One region of the Psychrobacillus sp. FSL W7-1493 genome, then DNA from elsewhere that is predicted to be linked to it. Evidence: riboswitches for the same ligand, from Rfam matches in the RefSeq annotation. Region 1 holds a riboswitch; each other region holds the start of a gene.
The links. Region 1 has a riboswitch for S-adenosylmethionine ahead of MKX96_RS18270 (O-acetylhomoserine aminocarboxypropyltransferase/cysteine synthase family protein). Riboswitches for the same ligand answer to the same signal wherever they lie in the genome.
Positions count from the first base shown of each region.

Region 2: it holds a riboswitch for S-adenosylmethionine, as region 1 does, so the genes downstream of both, metA (homoserine O-acetyltransferase MetA) here and MKX96_RS18270 (O-acetylhomoserine aminocarboxypropyltransferase/cysteine synthase family protein) in region 1, are expected to answer to the same signal.
Region 3: it holds a riboswitch for S-adenosylmethionine, as region 1 does, so the genes downstream of both, MKX96_RS17240 (5-methyltetrahydropteroyltriglutamate--homocysteine S-methyltransferase) here and MKX96_RS18270 (O-acetylhomoserine aminocarboxypropyltransferase/cysteine synthase family protein) in region 1, are expected to answer to the same signal.
Region 4: it holds a riboswitch for S-adenosylmethionine, as region 1 does, so the genes downstream of both, MKX96_RS11170 (MetQ/NlpA family ABC transporter substrate-binding protein) here and MKX96_RS18270 (O-acetylhomoserine aminocarboxypropyltransferase/cysteine synthase family protein) in region 1, are expected to answer to the same signal.

Region 1 covers NZ_JBBOSB010000002.1:153,875-158,023, forward strand. The annotation lists gene MKX96_RS18255 (hypothetical protein) at 1-178, shown strand, start outside; gene MKX96_RS18260 (YdcF family protein) at 266-853, opposite strand; gene MKX96_RS18265 (glycerol-3-phosphate acyltransferase) at 872-1,513, opposite strand; SAM riboswitch class I at 1,658-1,774, shown strand; gene MKX96_RS18270 (O-acetylhomoserine aminocarboxypropyltransferase/cysteine synthase family protein) at 1,896-3,188, shown strand; gene MKX96_RS18275 (homoserine dehydrogenase) at 3,313-4,149, shown strand, end outside.
Region 2 covers NZ_JBBOSB010000001.1:2,125,112-2,129,260, forward strand. The annotation lists gene metA (homoserine O-acetyltransferase MetA) at 48-956, opposite strand; SAM riboswitch class I at 1,102-1,205, opposite strand; gene abc-f (ribosomal protection-like ABC-F family protein) at 1,290-3,158, opposite strand; gene MKX96_RS19590 (RAxF-45 family protein) at 3,267-3,419, opposite strand; gene MKX96_RS10790 (hypothetical protein) at 3,474-3,701, opposite strand; gene MKX96_RS10795 (sporulation protein) at 3,827-4,149, opposite strand, start outside.
Region 3 covers NZ_JBBOSB010000001.1:3,484,168-3,488,316, forward strand. The annotation lists gene MKX96_RS17230 (ABC transporter permease) at 1-15, opposite strand, end outside; gene MKX96_RS17235 (ABC transporter ATP-binding protein) at 257-1,993, shown strand; SAM riboswitch class I at 2,066-2,168, shown strand; gene MKX96_RS17240 (5-methyltetrahydropteroyltriglutamate--homocysteine S-methyltransferase) at 2,284-3,390, shown strand; gene MKX96_RS17245 (hypothetical protein) at 3,491-3,790, shown strand; gene MKX96_RS17250 (DUF6019 family protein) at 3,929-4,111, opposite strand; gene MKX96_RS17255 (DUF3169 family protein) at 4,126-4,149, opposite strand, start outside.
Region 4 covers NZ_JBBOSB010000001.1:2,198,555-2,202,703, reverse strand. The annotation lists gene MKX96_RS11175 (methionine ABC transporter ATP-binding protein) at 1-692, opposite strand, end outside; gene MKX96_RS11170 (MetQ/NlpA family ABC transporter substrate-binding protein) at 1,000-1,809, opposite strand; SAM riboswitch class I at 1,903-2,016, opposite strand; gene MKX96_RS11165 (hypothetical protein) at 2,342-2,995, opposite strand; gene MKX96_RS11160 (pyridoxal phosphate-dependent aminotransferase) at 3,264-4,149, opposite strand, start outside.

The sequences.
Region 1 (4,149 bases):
CGAGCAAGTAGGGGAAATAAAAACAAGAAATGATTCAGACACAGACTTTGAAGACGAAATGTCGAATAAGCTCCCTGTTGGTGCAAAGATCTTTTCAACTATAGAAAAAGAAGGTCCTATTTTACTCGTAGAGTTAGAAGGTAAACTTCTGAAATACTATGCACTGGTAGAGGGTTAATAAATTTCCTATATTTCGCAAATGAGCGAGCCGAGGAAGGGAGGAAGGGCAGCGTAGCTACTCTTCTTTTTAATCCTTCCCTTTGTTTTATTCTCCAGAGACAAAGGTTTTGAGCAAGGCTGCTCTTTCACGCAAACGCAGTTTTGCCTCTGAAATTTGTGGTGTCCTAGCAGCTACCACATCAGCATTCCATCCTATTCCTTCGGCTATAATTTTTGCGCGCTGTAAATGGAAATCACTCGTAATAATGGTGACAGAGGTAACGCTGTCAGGGAGAAGCTGTTGGGAGTATAAAAGGTTTTCATACGTAGAGGTAGATTGATCTTCTACTATGATTCGACTCTCCTTAATTCCATTCTCTACAAGATAGTTCTTCATCACTATAGCTTCCTCTATATCCTCATCTTGTCCCTGTCCTCCAGTAACAACAAGTTTTACAGCTGGATACTTTTCAGCATATTCTAGTGCTGCTTCCAAACGATAAAGAAGTGCTAGAGAAGGTATATGTCCTTTTTTTACCTTTGCCCCTAACACAATGGCATACTCATTGGAACCGTCTGCCTTAGGCTTCAACCCGTCCTCGAGCCATTTGCTTGTAAGCATCCACATACCTAATCCGCTCGATGCGATTATTATTAATGGAATGACCACAATCCACCTCTTTTTTTTGCTCATTTAACTCACTCTTTTCCTTTAAAGCGAAGGCTTCTTTTTCTTTATAACGGAGGAGATTTTTGTCTCTTCCTTTCGTAATAATCGTTGGACATTTTCTATGTGTAAGAAGGAAGCCATTAAAAATAGGAAGCCAGCTATTAAAATTGGCCCTGCTCCATCTGCTGTCCAGACAGAGGCTCCTAAAAATATGAGATAAAAAAATAAAACTCCTATCAACAAATAATCCGTTAAAAGTGTAACGCAGATTAATATAAGCAATCCTGCCAGTCCGACCGGCCAGTGTAATGCAAGTAAAACCCCGATGATGGAAGCAGTGCCTTTCCCACCTTTAAATTTTGTGAAAACTGGAAAGTTGTGTCCTAAAATAACCGCGGCACCAGCTAGATAAAGAAGTAGATCCAGCTCTGATGAACTAAACAAGCTCCACTGCTCAGAAAGTACACGTACGCCAATAATCATAATGGCACCCTTTAATATATCTATGACTCCCACTAAAACACCATACTTCCAACCAAGTACGATAGTAGCATTGGATGCTCCGGAATTATTTAGGCCTTCTTTTTTTATATTAACTCCACTCATCCATTGAGCGAGTTTAGATCCATGTAGCGAACCAATAATGTAGCCTGTTAGGAGAATGCTAACAATCCAAACAACCATTCTATGACACCCCTTATAAAATTATTCTATCTATTATATTAAACGATTAAAAAAAGAAGAAGTTTCAGAATTTTTATAAAATTACTTGACATCTAAATATATGGAGACTTATACTGTGTAACAAGATGGAATACTAATCAAATACTCTTATCAAGAGTGACTGAGGGAATAGGCCCTAAGAAGTCCGGCAACCACCAAGTTCTATAACTTGGAAAGGTGCTAAATCCTACAAATTCTTTAATAGAATTTGGAAGATAAGAGGAGGAACATGTCATCAATTTGACCCCTCTTCTTAATTGGAGAGGGGTTTTTATAGTTGTCAGTTCTATAATCCTCTCTGGCCTCCAGCATCCATCTAATCTACTAAATCGGAGGAATTCAAATGACTAATCTTCAAAAAGAAACACTTCTATTACACGGTGGACAAACGCCTGATCCAGTGACAGGATCTAGAGCAGTACCGATTTACAAAACAACCTCATATGTATTTCAAAACACAGAGCATGCACAAAATCTATTTGCCTTGAAAGAGACTGGTAATATCTATTCCAGAATCACAAACCCAACCGTAGATGTTTTTGAACAAAGAATTGCATTACTGGAAGGAGGAACAGCAGCAGTAGCACTTTCCTCAGGAGCAGCAGCCATTGCATTTTCTATTTTGAACATTGCTGGAGCTGGAGATGAAATTATAGCTGCTGAAAACTTATACGGAGGAACTTTTAATCTATTTGCACATACACTCCCACGTTATGGGATTACAGTAAAATTCGTAGATTCCTCTGATCCAGAAAATTTCCGTAAAGCTGTTACAGAGAAAACGAAAGGGTTCTTTGCAGAAATCATTGGAAATCCAAGCTTAAATGTTCTAGACGTAGAAGCTGTTTCAAAAATTTCCAATGAAGTAGGAGTTCCATTATTAGTAGATAACACATTTGCTACACCTTTTGGTTCAAATCCTATAGAGTATGGAGCTAACATTGTTATACATTCTGCAACGAAGTGGATTGGAGGACATGGGACAACAATTGGTGGTGTAGTAGTAGATGGAGGGAATTTCAATTGGAACTCCGATAAATTTCCGGGATTTACAGAGCCTGATGTTACTTATCATGGGCTACGTTATGGAATCGACGTACCAAATGTAGCATTTGCAATTAAGCTAAGAGTTCAGTTGCTTCGGGATTTTGGTCCTACTCTTAGCCCAGAGGCAGCATTTTCCTTTCTTCAAGGACTAGAAACACTTCACTTAAGAGTGCCAAAACATAACGAAAATGCACAGAAGATTGCAGAGTACTTAAATGCAAATGAGGAAGTGTCATGGGTTAACTACTTAGGGCTTGAAAACCATCCAACGCACGAGCTGGCTAAAAAGTATTTAAAAAATGGCTTCGGTTCTATTCTGACATTTGGAGTGAAGGGAGGCAGAGAAGCAGGTAGACAAATTATTGATAATATTGAAATTTGGTCTCATGTTGCTAATGTAGGAGACGCAAAATCCTTAATTATCCACCCAGCTTCTACTACTCACCAACAGCTTACTCCCGAGGATTTAGTAAAATCAGGTGTTACAGAGGATCTAATCCGCTTGTCTGTTGGCTTGGAGGCAGTTGAAGACTTACAAAATGCACTCGAAAAAGTACTTTTGAGAAAAACAAATGTCCTCTCTAGGTAGAATTATATTGTATAATGAATAAAAATAGTCTACAATATGTAAAATAGTCAATAAATTTATTGAAATATTACACAAGTGCGATTATTTATATTCAATTGTACAGATTCATTTTGGAGGAGACAGCATGGCAAAAATAAAAGCAGCGATTTTAGGGTTTGGAACAGTCGGCCAAGGGATTTATCACATCGTAAATGAAAAAAGAGAAGACTTAAAAAAGTCATTAGGGTTGGATATTGAGATTTGTGCAATCCTGATAAATAATTTAGCAAAAGAAAGACCTGAAACTCCAGGAGTTTTGGTAACAGACGACTTTGAGGATATTGAGAATATTCCTGGACTCCAGGTAGTTTTTGAGGCAATTGTCAACGAAGAGCCCGCATATAGCTATTTATGCAGAGCGATTGACAAAGGTTGTCACGTGATTACTGCAAATAAAGTCATGTTCTCTAAATATAGTATTCCCTTACAGGAGCGCGCAAAATCACGAGGTGTATTTGTAGGCTATGAGGCTACTACAGCTGGTGGGGTGCCAATTATCAAGACTCTAAAAAACCTGCTTCAAGTAAACTCTGTGAAGAAAATTCAAGGAATATTGAATGGAACATCCAACTATATTTTGACGCAAATGCGTATAGAGGATTCGCCATTTGAGGATGCCTTAAAAGAAGCACAGCTGCTTGGATATGCAGAGGCTGATCCTTACAACGATATATCTGGTCAGGATGCATTTCGCAAGCTAATGATCTTAAGCGCATTGGCATTTGGAAAACAGCCAGATTGGGACGATGTACGTGTAGTAGGAATCGATGAAATTACATTAGAGGATGTACGTGAAGCTAAGGACAAAGGTCTTCGTTATCGTCATGTAGCAGAAATTGAACAGGATGAAAATGGAGAGTTATATGCATCAGTAGGACCTCAGCTGGTAGGAGCAGATCATCCGTTGTATGCAATCGAAGGA
Region 2 (4,149 bases), on a different contig from region 1:
TCTTTAAAATGCTTTTTATGAAATTGACTCATATATAATTTTTCTATTTACTCCCAGTTATAAGGAGTAGCCTGATAAACATAGTAATTCAACCAATTAGAAAATAATAAATGTGTATGTGCCCTCCATGTATTTAATGGCTTATTAGAGGGATTATTATTTGGGAAATAGTATTTGGGCATCTCAATATCTATTCCTTTAGTTATGTCTCTATGATATTCCTCTGCTAATGTGTGCGCATCATACTCTAAATGACCAGTGACCATCACCATTTTATTGTCGTTCGATTTTACAAGAAACACACCTGCTTCCTCCGAAGTGGATAAAATAGTTAGTCGCTCATGCTTTTCTATTTCTTCTTCAGATACAGAAGTGTAACGAGATACGGGAGCATTAAACTCTTCATTAAATCCTCTTATTAAATTCTCCACTTGGTCAGTTAATATATGCCGATACACTCCCGAGCATTTACGAGAAAGTGTGAATTTATCTATACCAAAATGATAATACAGTGCAGCCTGCGCGCCCCAACAAATATGTAAGGTGGAGGTAACATTTGATTTAGACCATTCCATTATTTCCTTCATTTCATTCCAGTAATCGACCTCCTCAAATAGCAACTGTTCTACTGGAGCACCAGTGATAATCATCCCATCAAACTTTTTTTCTCTTATTTGATCAAATGTCGTGTAGAAAGTATCCAAATGGGTTTTGCTGGCATTCTTGGATTCATGCGTCGCTGTATTCATAAAGGTTATATTCACTTGTATTGGGGTATTCCCCAGAAGCCTTAATAGCTGAAGCTCCGTTTTTTCCTTCTCAGGCATTAGATTAAAAATAATAATGTTAAGTGGACGGATGTCCTGCTTGTAAGCACGCTCTTGATCCATGAGAAAAATTTTCTCTTCTTTTAACAGCTTAGCTGCAGGTAATTGTTTCGGAATATTGATAGGCAATGACTTTCCCCTCCCAATGAAATGTGCAAGAGCACCTGTGATTTCGCCTCAAACTAAGTAGGAAATCGAACAGGAGCAAGGCAATTATTAAAATAAATACCTCTCTTTCCATGTAAGAAAAGAGAGGCAGGAATTTGCTAACTAGCTCTTATCTTCCAAGATCGTCTTGTTAGGAATTAGCACCTTTCTGTACAACAGAGGTTGCCGAAGTATCACAGGGCCTAATCCCTCCACTTCTCTTGATAAGAATATTAAATTATTTAAATTATTCGTTAATAAGTTATATTAGCACGCTCTATTACTTATATCAACCCATTTTGAAAAGTATTCGGGTCATTCTGCTAAATCTAGCCATTTCTCCAATAATTGCTCCAATTGCTCCTCTACCCGAAGTTTTTCCAAGCTTAATGCCTCATAATTTTCCCAATCATTCTCTATGCTAATTTGTTTAGTTAGCTCACCTATAACATTTTCGAGCTCACTTATTCGCTTTTCCAAAGGAATTTCCTTTTGTTGTTTGGCAGGTATTGCTTCTTTTAATGGCTGATTGATTATTTCTTTCCTAGTATTTTCTTTCGAGCAAAACTCATTCCATTTTTCCCTTGCCCATTCGTAAGGGCCTTCAAATGTGGTAAGCTCGCCATGCTCTAGCCAAGCAGTCCTTGGAAATAGTTTATTTAGAAAATATCTATCGTGAGATACAGCAATAATAGTCCCTGTAAAATCATCTAGCGCTTCCTCTAATACTTCTCGTGAATCAATATCAAGATGATTCGTTGGCTCATCTAATATGAGACAATTTATGTCTTGATGCATTAGCTGAGCAAGACGGAGTCGCATTCTTTCTCCTCCGCTTAAATCAGCAATTCTTTTAAAAACATCCGCCCCATAGAACATAAACTTCGCTAAAATGTGTCGAGCCTCTCCTTCTGCCACATTTACTTCTGCTCTAAAAATATCTATTAAGCGAGCTTTTGGATCTGTTATTTCGAAATGTTGAGAAAGATATCCATGGCGCACATTACTACCAAATCGAGCTTCACCCGAATCTATTAACTCTACTCCTCTAAGAATATTCAAAATGGTAGTTTTACCCGTTCCATTCCTACCAACGATTGCAAGACGGTCCTTCCAATATACATGAAGCTCTGCACTGTTTAATAACATTTTTTCACCAAAGCTTTTGAAAGCCTCTTCCATTATGACAACTTCTTTTCCGCTTCGGGGTGCCGCGTCAAAAGATAGACTCATTTTCTTAGGATCTATTAGAGGTTTACGAACCTTTTCCATCCGCTCTAATGCCCGTTCCATATTCCTCGCCTGACGGTGTAAACTCGCATTTGGAGGAACTGCTTGGTTAGCCCAAATCCTTAACCTCTTTATTGCTTCTCTCATTTTCTTTATCTTTTTTTGTTGCTCCTCATACTGTTGAAATTCACGAGTAAGTTTTTCTTCCTTTTCGATTAAAAAAGAAGAATAATTACCATGATATTTCGTAAGCATACCATCCTCAAGATCTGCAACTTTTGTAACTACCTTATCTAAAAAATATCGGTCATGTGAAATAATAACAACTGTACCTGTATAACTAACTAAATACTCCTCTAACCACTCTATTGCAAACAAATCCAAATGATTAGTCGGCTCATCCAACAGTAAAAGGTCTGGCTTGGTTAATAGTAGCTGTCCAAGCATTATTTTCGTTTGCTCTCCACCACTTAAACTTGAAAATGGCTGTTCTACAAAACCACCTAGTTGTAGCCCTTCAACTACTTTATCAATTTCGGAATCAATCGTATATCCGCCCTGTAACGTGAATTTTTCTTGTATGTCTCCATACTGCTTTAGAAGTTTTTCCATTACCTCAGCATTTACCTCTGCTAGTTCTTTTTCAAGTATACTCATCTTTTTCTGTAGTAGCATAGTATCCTCGAAAGCATCGTATAACAGGTCTTTTCCTTTAACGCTTTCTGAAAAAGTAGGAATTTGGGCTAAATAACCTATTTTCGCTCCCTTTTTAAAAGTGATAATTCCATGATCAGGTTTTTCAATACCCGCTATTAGCTTAAATAGCGTTGTTTTCCCACTCCCATTTCGTCCAACTATTCCTAATTTGTCCCCCATTTTAATATCTAAAGACAGATCCTCAAATATAAGATTACCACCAAGCATTTTACTTATTTCCTGTATTTTGCATATCATTATGTTTCGCTTCCTCTCCAAATTATTGCTGGAAGCATTTTTCTGCATACAAAAAGACTGCTCGAATAAGCGAGCAGTCTTCTAATGTGGTTCAGAAAGAATGGCTTATCAGCTGTGAATTTCATGTAATTGTCTAAAAAAGGACAGACTGGTCCCGTTAGTAGCAAATCCATGAGTAATCGCACATGATGTGGATAAAAACTCCAATATAAATCCATGTGCATTCACAGTGTTTTTCATTCTTCCTTCACCTCCGTCCATTAATGTAAGATTATTTTAACATATTCCATTATTTAGTACAATGTGAATTTTTATTTATTCGTAACCTTCTAATCCCTCTAAGCCAGGATCATTTAACTCATTCGTATTTGGCATTCCTGCATCGTTTTCTTTATTTACTTCTGCATTTCCTGACTCAGGCCCATAATTTTGCCTATTATTATCAATGATTTCAGGCGGTGGAAGTTCATTGGATGTGCGGTCTTCACCGCAGGCACTCAAGGGCAACAAAGTAAAAATCAATATAGCTATAATTTTTTTCATGTCATACTCCTTTTGATACTGCAACTAAAAATGACAAGCTGCAATTCCTTTTCACATAGAATGGACCAATCCAATCATTTTATCCACAAAAAAACCAGCATTAAAAATGCTGGTCTTTTTGCTAATTATTCTTCAATGTCGAAATGTATCTCATCTTCATCGTTATATTCAGAGCCATTTTCAAACAATACAGTCGTTCTCAATATAAGCGTTGTCATTTCCTCTGCACCATCTGGAAGCCATCTTTCATCTGGCATGATTTCAAAAGGAATCATTTGCATATCCTTTGAAGCTACTGTGCCTACCAGTTCTATAGAATGCTTGGAAACAACTTTGGGAGCTTCTCCATTAATCACTTTAAAGACTTCTAACTTAATATTCTCGATTTGCTCATAGTCATGAACTCCATCAATATAAATCGTACCTGAAAGATTGATCCCATGTTCAA
Region 3 (4,149 bases), on a different contig from region 1:
AAATTTTCTTCCCATACTAAATACCCCCTCTCTATATTGTATAAATCCGAGTGGTATAGTATAGTATAGATTCGAACTACCATTAAGTCAACGCAAATTATTTAGTCTATTTAGAGTAGGGTTAAATGCGCCACTAATGTGCGTGTTTAGTCTTCTTTTTTGTAGAAACCGCTCATATTACTTTAAATATACGCTCTCTAACAACAGAGCATGAATTATAAACAATACGAAGATTTCATTCAGATAGGTGGTTTTCATGGAAACTATTTTAAAAGTAGAGGATTTACAAATTTCCTTTTTAACAAATGATAATGAATTTGAGGCTGTTCGAGGGGTTAGTTTTGAAGTCAAAAAAGGAGAAACATTGGGCATAGTCGGAGAATCTGGAAGTGGAAAAAGCGTCACGGCCCGTTCCATTATGCGCCTTTTACCTTCTCCCCCTTCTTTCATGAAAAATGGTTCCATTGAGTTTTTAGGGGACCAACTTCACACAAAAACAGAGAAGGAAATGGAAGGTATTAGAGGAAAAGATATCAGTATGATTTTTCAGGATCCGATGACCTCTTTAAATCCAACCATTCGTATCGGCGTTCAAATAGCAGAAAGCCTTATTAAGCACCAAAAGCTCTCGAAAAAAGAGGGAAAGGCACAAGCAATTGAGCTACTCAAGCTTGTAGGAATTAAAAATAGTGAAGAACGTTATAACCAATATCCGCATGAGTTTTCTGGCGGTATGCGTCAAAGAGTTATGATTGCCATTGCTTTAGCGTGTAAGCCCACGCTACTTATAGCAGATGAGCCAACTACTGCGTTAGACGTGACCATTCAAGCTCAAATATTAAATTTAATGAAGGATATGCAGAAGCGCTTTGGGACCTCTATTATTTTAATCACTCATGACCTTGGAGTTGTCGCTGGAATGTGTGACCGGGTAGCAGTGATGAAAAATGGAGAAATCGTTGAAACAGGAACTACTGAAGAAATTTTTGCTAACCCAAAGCATGACTATACGAAAAAACTATTAAATGCCTTGCCTCGTTTAGACGAGAAGAAAAAGCCGAAGAAACCTCCTCTTCGTTCTATTGGATTAGAAAATGGAAAGCCGCTGCTAGAAGTTAAATCTTTAAAACAGCATTTTCAAGTAAGTCGCGGGAATGTCTTAAAAGCGGTCGACGATATTAGCTTCTTTATAAAGCCCGGAGAAACTCTTGGTCTTGTAGGAGAATCGGGCTCAGGTAAATCTACAACCGGTCGAGCGATTCTTCGATTACACGAGCCTACAGATGGAGATGTGCTATATCAAGGGATGGCCATTAATCGTTTAAGTAAAAATGAGCTCAAAACGATGCGTCGGCATATGCAGATCATCTTCCAGGACCCTTATTCTTCCTTAAATCCTCGATTAAAGGTACTAGACATTATTGGGCAGGCGTTAGATATTCATCGTCTAAGCAAAAATGCAGAGGAAAGAAAGAAACGAGTAGAGGAATTACTAGTATTGGTAGGCTTAGACCCCTCGCATGCATTACGTTATCCACATGAGTTTTCTGGAGGACAGCGACAACGTATAGGTATCGCTCGTGCACTTGCGGTTGAGCCAGATTTTATCGTCTGTGACGAACCTCTATCGGCTTTAGATGTTTCTATACAAGCACAGATTGTAGAGCTCCTGGAGGATTTACAGCACAGACTAGGCCTGACATACTTATTTATCGCACATGACCTGTCCATGGTAAAACATATAAGTGATCGTGTTGCTGTCATGTATTCTGGAAAAATTGTAGAGCTAGCAGAAAGTGAGGAGCTTTATACTAATCCACAGCACCCGTACACTAAGTCTCTCTTAGCAGCCATCCCAATCCCTGACCCAAAAGTAGAGGCCAAGAAAAAGCGTGTGCTCATGGAAGAGTCTAATGTTACTGACAAGTATCAATTAAAGAATTCTGAGCTTGTAGAGGTTTCTAACGGTCACTGGGTAGCTATCCCTAAGTAAGGTAACCCTTGAAATAGTTTAAAACCCATGTTAAACTTATTTTTATTATATTTAGACAATTTAATATTTTATTTCTTATCAAGAGAGACGGAGGGATTGGCCCTATGATGTCTCAGCAACCAGCCTTTTAGGTGTGGTGCTAAATCCAATAGACATTAAGTCTTGAAGATAAGAAGAATGACTTCAATATATATTGAGGGCTCTCTTCTTATGAAGCGAGCCCTCTTTTTATTTGATTTTATAGTCAGGATTACTAGCAACATAATATAAATAGAAGGTAGGAATTTAATATGACAAATCAATTACTTGTAAAAGCACCTTTCAAAGCAGATCATGTGGGAAGCTTCCTGAGACCGGAACGTTTAAAGCAAGCAAGGGCTCAATTTGAACAAAAAGAGATATCCTTAGAACAACTCACTCAAATTGAAAATGAAGAAATTATTAAACTCGTAGAAAAACAGAAGGAAGCTGGACTACTTTCAGTTACAGACGGAGAGTTTCGTCGAAAATGGTGGCATTTCGATTTTTTAAGCGGACTTGATGGCGTGGAATTTTATGAAACCGATCAAGGACTCTCCTTTAAAGGGGTGCAAACAAAAGCTCATGGTATTAAGGTGACAGGAAAAATTGGCTTTAGTACCCACTACATGATTGAGCATTTCAAGTTTTTAAAAGAAGCAGCTGGGGATGCTGTTGTAAAATTTACTATCCCTAGTCCGAACATGCTTTATTATCGAGCAGCCTTTGAGGAAGGGGTTTACAACAATGATGAGGAATTATTTTCTGACTTAATCACAGCTTATCAAGGCTTTATTCAAGCAATTTACGATGAGGGCTGTCGTTATCTTCAAATTGATGATACTTCATGGGCTACCTCCTTTTCCGAGGAAGGCCTCGTTTCCTTAAAGGACAGGGGGTTATCGCTTGAGCAAGCCTTATCCCTTTCTGCAATGGCTATTAATGAGTCTATTTCTAAAAGACCAGCTGATATGCTAGTGACCATGCATATTTGTCGGGGAAATTTCCGATCCACTTATATCACAAGCGGAAGCTATGAGTTAGTTTCAGAAACTATATTCGGTGGATTAAATGTGGATGGTTTATTTTTAGAATTTGACGATGAGCGCTCTGGTGGTTTTGAGCCTTTACGACATGTTAATAGAAAGGATTTAAATATTGTCCTAGGGCTGATCACCTCTAAGCATGGGGACCTAGAGGAAGAAGAATTAGTTAAAGCTCGCATCGAAGAAGCTACTAAATATGTACCAAAAGAACAGCTTTGCTTGAGTCCTCAATGTGGATTTTCTTCTACAGAGGAAGGAAACATATTAACTGAAGAGGAACAATGGGCAAAAATTCGCCATGTAGTCCAAATAGCAAAGGATGTTTGGAACTGACTTACCCACATGTGGATAAAGTAAGTAGAAATGTTTTTACATTTGCCTGTTAGGGTATCTATTTAAATAAGATATCAGTTCTATATAGGAGGAATGTATGATGAGTAAAGTTTATGAATATACAACAGATGATGTCGTAGAAGAAACCGGTAATTATACGTGTGAGTCTGGTACAACTAGAACCTTAGAAAAGGGTTCGAAATTCCCTTCTTGCCCCGATACAGAAGTAGTTACTTATTGGAAACGCTCTGAAAGTCATACCCATAGCTCAGGGCAGGAAGTATTTACATCTGGTCGCTATGTGGATGAAGATGGAGATGAAGCTTTTCTGGAGGCTGGCTCCACTTTTCCAAACTGCCCAAAAGCAGGAACCCCTACTACATGGTCCCATGCAGGATAACTAAGTTGCTGATACTTGTCTTATTTTAAAGACAGGTATCAGTTTTTATTATACTAAACAAACAGCGAGCAAGTATTACAGATAAGCCATCATAGCTGATTGGATTTCTGTAGTGGTGGCTTACCGAAATACGAAATCTTAGTTCTTTAAATCGTCTATGGACCTTTGCACCTTGTCTTCTTGCTCTTGTCGATATTTCCTTCTAGCTTCCTCTGAGACTAACATAGACTCATTAATCCCATTTTTTACTCCCCACTTGATAATAAAGTATAAAAGTATAGATAAACCTATTATCCATAAAAGCAATTGTCCCGTAGTCATTTTTAAAATCCCCCTTATTTATTGCGTACAACTACTAA
Region 4 (4,149 bases), on a different contig from region 1:
TTTGTAAAAAGGTTAATCGCAGTGTTTGCTTCTACAACTTCTCCTTTTTCCATTACATACACATGATCACATATTTTTTGAATGACATTCATCTCATGAGTGATTAGTAGAATAGTGATACCCAGCTCTTTATTTATTTTTAATAGCAAATCCAAAATGGAATCAGTAGTTTCAGGATCCAATGCACTTGTTGCTTCATCGCTTAATAGTACTTCGGGTTCCTGTGCAAGGGCTCTAGCTATTGCGACGCGTTGTTTTTGCCCTCCTGAAAGCTGGTTTGGATAGCTTTTATACTTATCAGATAAACCAACTATTTCTAAGTACTTTTCTACTCTACTTTTTACTTCTGTTTTATCATAGCCGAGTAGCTTTAATGGAATGGCAATATTATCATAAACAGTTGCTGTTTTTAGAAGGTTAAATCCTTGAAAGATCATTCCTATTTTATTTCGTACCATACGTAGCTTCGCTGGGGGGAGGGGGGTAATGTTATTGCCGTTTATGTATACTTTTCCGGATGTTGGTTTCTCTAAGAGATTAACACAGCGAATGAGCGTGCTTTTCCCTGCACCGCTATAGCCTATAACCCCATGAATTTCACCTTTTTTTACGTGTATGCTTACATTATTTACAGCCTTTACCGTACTACTTTTACTGTTGAATTCTTTGGTAATATTTTCTAAAACTATCATGAATGATCTTCCTTTCTAAAGAAACGCCGGCAGAGCTATACGCCTACGTTTTTCTTGATGTCTAGCTTCGGCGCCTTGCCCCTCGGGGTCAAATGGGAAAATACTCCGGTGGCTGTGGATCTGCCTCCTCGCATTTTCCCATTTGCCTGTCGGGGCAGGGATAGGCGCCTGTGCTTTTCTTGATGTCTAGCTTCGGCGCCTTGCCCCTCGGGGTCAAATGGGAAAATACTCCGGTGGCTGTGGACCTGCCTCCTCGCATTTTCCCATTTGCCTGTCGATTAGAGATAGGCGCCTACGCTTTTCTAATTTACCAACCTGCTAGTGCGGAGCCTTGGAATTCTTCTTCAATAAATTCTCTAACTTCGTCGGAATGGTATGCTTTAATGAATTTTTGGATGGCAGGATCATTTTCGTTTTCCTTACGAACAACAATATGGTTAACGTATGGGGAATCAGCTGACTCTAACAAAATTGATTCTTCTCCAGGGTTAATACCAGCTTCTAAAGCATAATTGGAATTGATTGCTGCAGCATCGACCTCACTAAGCTGTTTTACTATTTGCGCTGCCTCTAATTCAACGAATTCAAGGTTTTTAGGGTTTTCTTCAATGTCATGAATAGAAGCATTTCCTTTTTTACCTTCTTTCACTTTGATAAAACCATTTACTTCTAATATGTCTAAAGCTCGTGCACCTTGTGTTGGATCATTCGGTAGTCCAAAGGTAGCTCCATCTGGCAGTTCATCGAAGGATGTATACTTTTCAGAATAAACGCCCATTGGAAGTAAAATAGTCTCAGCGACTGGTACTAGCTCTGTATCATTATTTTCGTTAAATGAGTCAAGAAAAGGTAGAGTTTGATAACTGTTTGCGTCCAAGCTTCCTTCATCAAGGGCAGTGTTTGGAAGTATGAAATCTGAAAAAGCCTTAATCTCAATTTCTAGTCCATCACGTGCTGCAATTTCAGCAACAACCTCAGTAACTTGTTCATGTGGACCTGACGTAACGCCAACAACTAATTTATTTTCATCTAATGGTCCTGATGTAGCATCATCACCACAAGCCGAGAGCAACCCTGTTAATAAAACTCCTGATAACACTAAGCTAAATTTTTTCATTGTAATTCCTCCTGAATATGTATTAATAAAAACGAATAAATATAAAAGCCTCTCTTTCAAAAGAAAGAGAGGCACACAAATATGTATTGTCCTCTCTTATCTTCCAAAACAAAATGTTTTGCAGGATTTAGCACCTTTCTATACTTTTTTAGTATAGATGGTTGCCGAGCTTCAACGGGCCAGTCCCTCAGCTACTCTTGATAAGAGATAATAATCTATTAAGTTTTTCGTTTTTACTATAGAAAGAATTTACTACACTGCTCTATTGAAGTCAATAGATATTTTTATATTTTTATAATTGTTTAGAAAAATTCAAATAGAATATTATATAAATAATTATACAAAAGTGATTTATGTGGAAATACTAAGATGGGAGCATTTAAAAGGTTTACATTTAGCTTTACGCTTTATTTTCATGGTTATGTTAAAGGTAAGGGGTGATTTAAAATTCATATAAAAAGTGAGCTGGAAATGTATCTCCAAGCTCACTTTTTATGTGCATTTTTTTACTAAAGCCCCTTCGGTGACTATTTTAATTCAGTAATGCAAGTTTTGCTCTAGATGGAGTTTCATACTTTACAGTAACTCCATTTAACATGGTATTGTTTTGTACAATATAATACCCACCACCTAGACCATACATGGGAACATATCCATCAAGTGGTTGTTTAGCTGAATACACTCGGAATTCTTCGTTAGGCATTAATTGTCGGATAGGTTCAAGACCAGGTTCGCCACCATCAACACTATTAATTACTTTAAATAAAGTAGTTTCCTTAAGGATTGTAACCTTTCCGATTTGACCTGCTTTAAGTTCCGTTTTTCCCCACATAACTTTTGTAGAAGAATCTACTAATAATGCAAGTTTTGCTTTAGAAGGCGTTTCATACTTTAAAGCACTGTACATATTGACAAACAATCCGTCCCCTAGACCGTATTCTCCTCCGTATATATCTGTACGGAATGTATAGACACGATACTCTCCACCTGCTGGTAACACTTTTCCTCTAGAGCCATCCGCCTTATATGTTGCCACATCTGCGTAAAGTGTTACTTTACCAATCTGACCTTTTTTTAATTCCGTTTTCCCCCACATAACTTGTGTTGATGAAGCTTCTGATGTGATAGTGAAGGAAAATATCGCTACTAAAGTAAATACAATCGCTATAAAAATATTTTTTTTCATTTTTTACCTCCTACAATAATTAACCAATTGTAACATAAATTACATTCATATTTTGAAATAAATTAATATATAGGCTTTGAGTTCATTAAACTAGCCTCGAGCGTTAGTTTAAATACATTCTTTCACAAACTTTTTAATACCATTTTACATAAGTCTACCTTTGCCTTTAACATAGCCATTTTCATTTTAAATAACTTTTGCAAGAAGTTTTAAGTAAACTTTCAAAATAAAATACTGGTTATTTTAAAAACAGAAACTGATTTACTTGTTAAAAAAGCTGTAGCTTTTCTATTCTTTCTACAGCTTCGACGAGTCGATCCTCATCAACTAATAACCCCACCCGTACATAACCTTCTCCATGCTTACCGAAGCCGTTTCCAGCAGCGACTGCAACATCAGCTTTTTCTAAAAGAAGGTCTGCAAATTCCTCGCTAGTATAGCCATTTGGAACTGGAAGCCAAGCGAAGAAAGAGCCTTCTGGAGCTTTTACGTTCCAACCAATTTTTCTACATGCCTCTATGAAAATGTTTCTTCTTTTTTCATAAAGTGCTACTAATTCGTCTACACATTCTTGAGAGCCATTTAATGCTTCGGCTGCTGCAGACTGAACCGCAGGAAAGAGACTGACAAAGAGATGGTCTTGTATAATATTGATAGCTTCAATGATTTTAGAATTACCGACTGCAAAACCTACACGCCATCCAGCCATATTGTAGGTTTTAGAGAGTGTATACATTTCAATACCGATTTCCTTTGCGCCTTTTGCTTCTAAAAAGCTAACTGGTTTCTTTCCATCAAACCCAATACCTCCATACGCAAAGTCATGTACAACGGCTATACCATTTTCCTTCGCTAAATCTACCGTTTCTTGAAAAAATTCTGAAGTGGCAGAAGCTCCAGTTGGGTTATTAGGATAATTCAAATACATCAGTTTCGCAGCTTCTTTTTGTTCTGTAGAAAGCTGCTCGTAATCTGGAAGAAAACCATTTTCCTCTAATAGTGGCATTGTTTCAAATTGTACATTGGCTAGCCCAATACCTGATAAGTAATCTGGATAACCAGGGTCTGGAAGAAGCATTAACTCGTTATCATTCATCAAAGCTAAAGGTAGTTCAACCAAACCAATTTTAGTTCCAAATAAAATAGCGACTTCT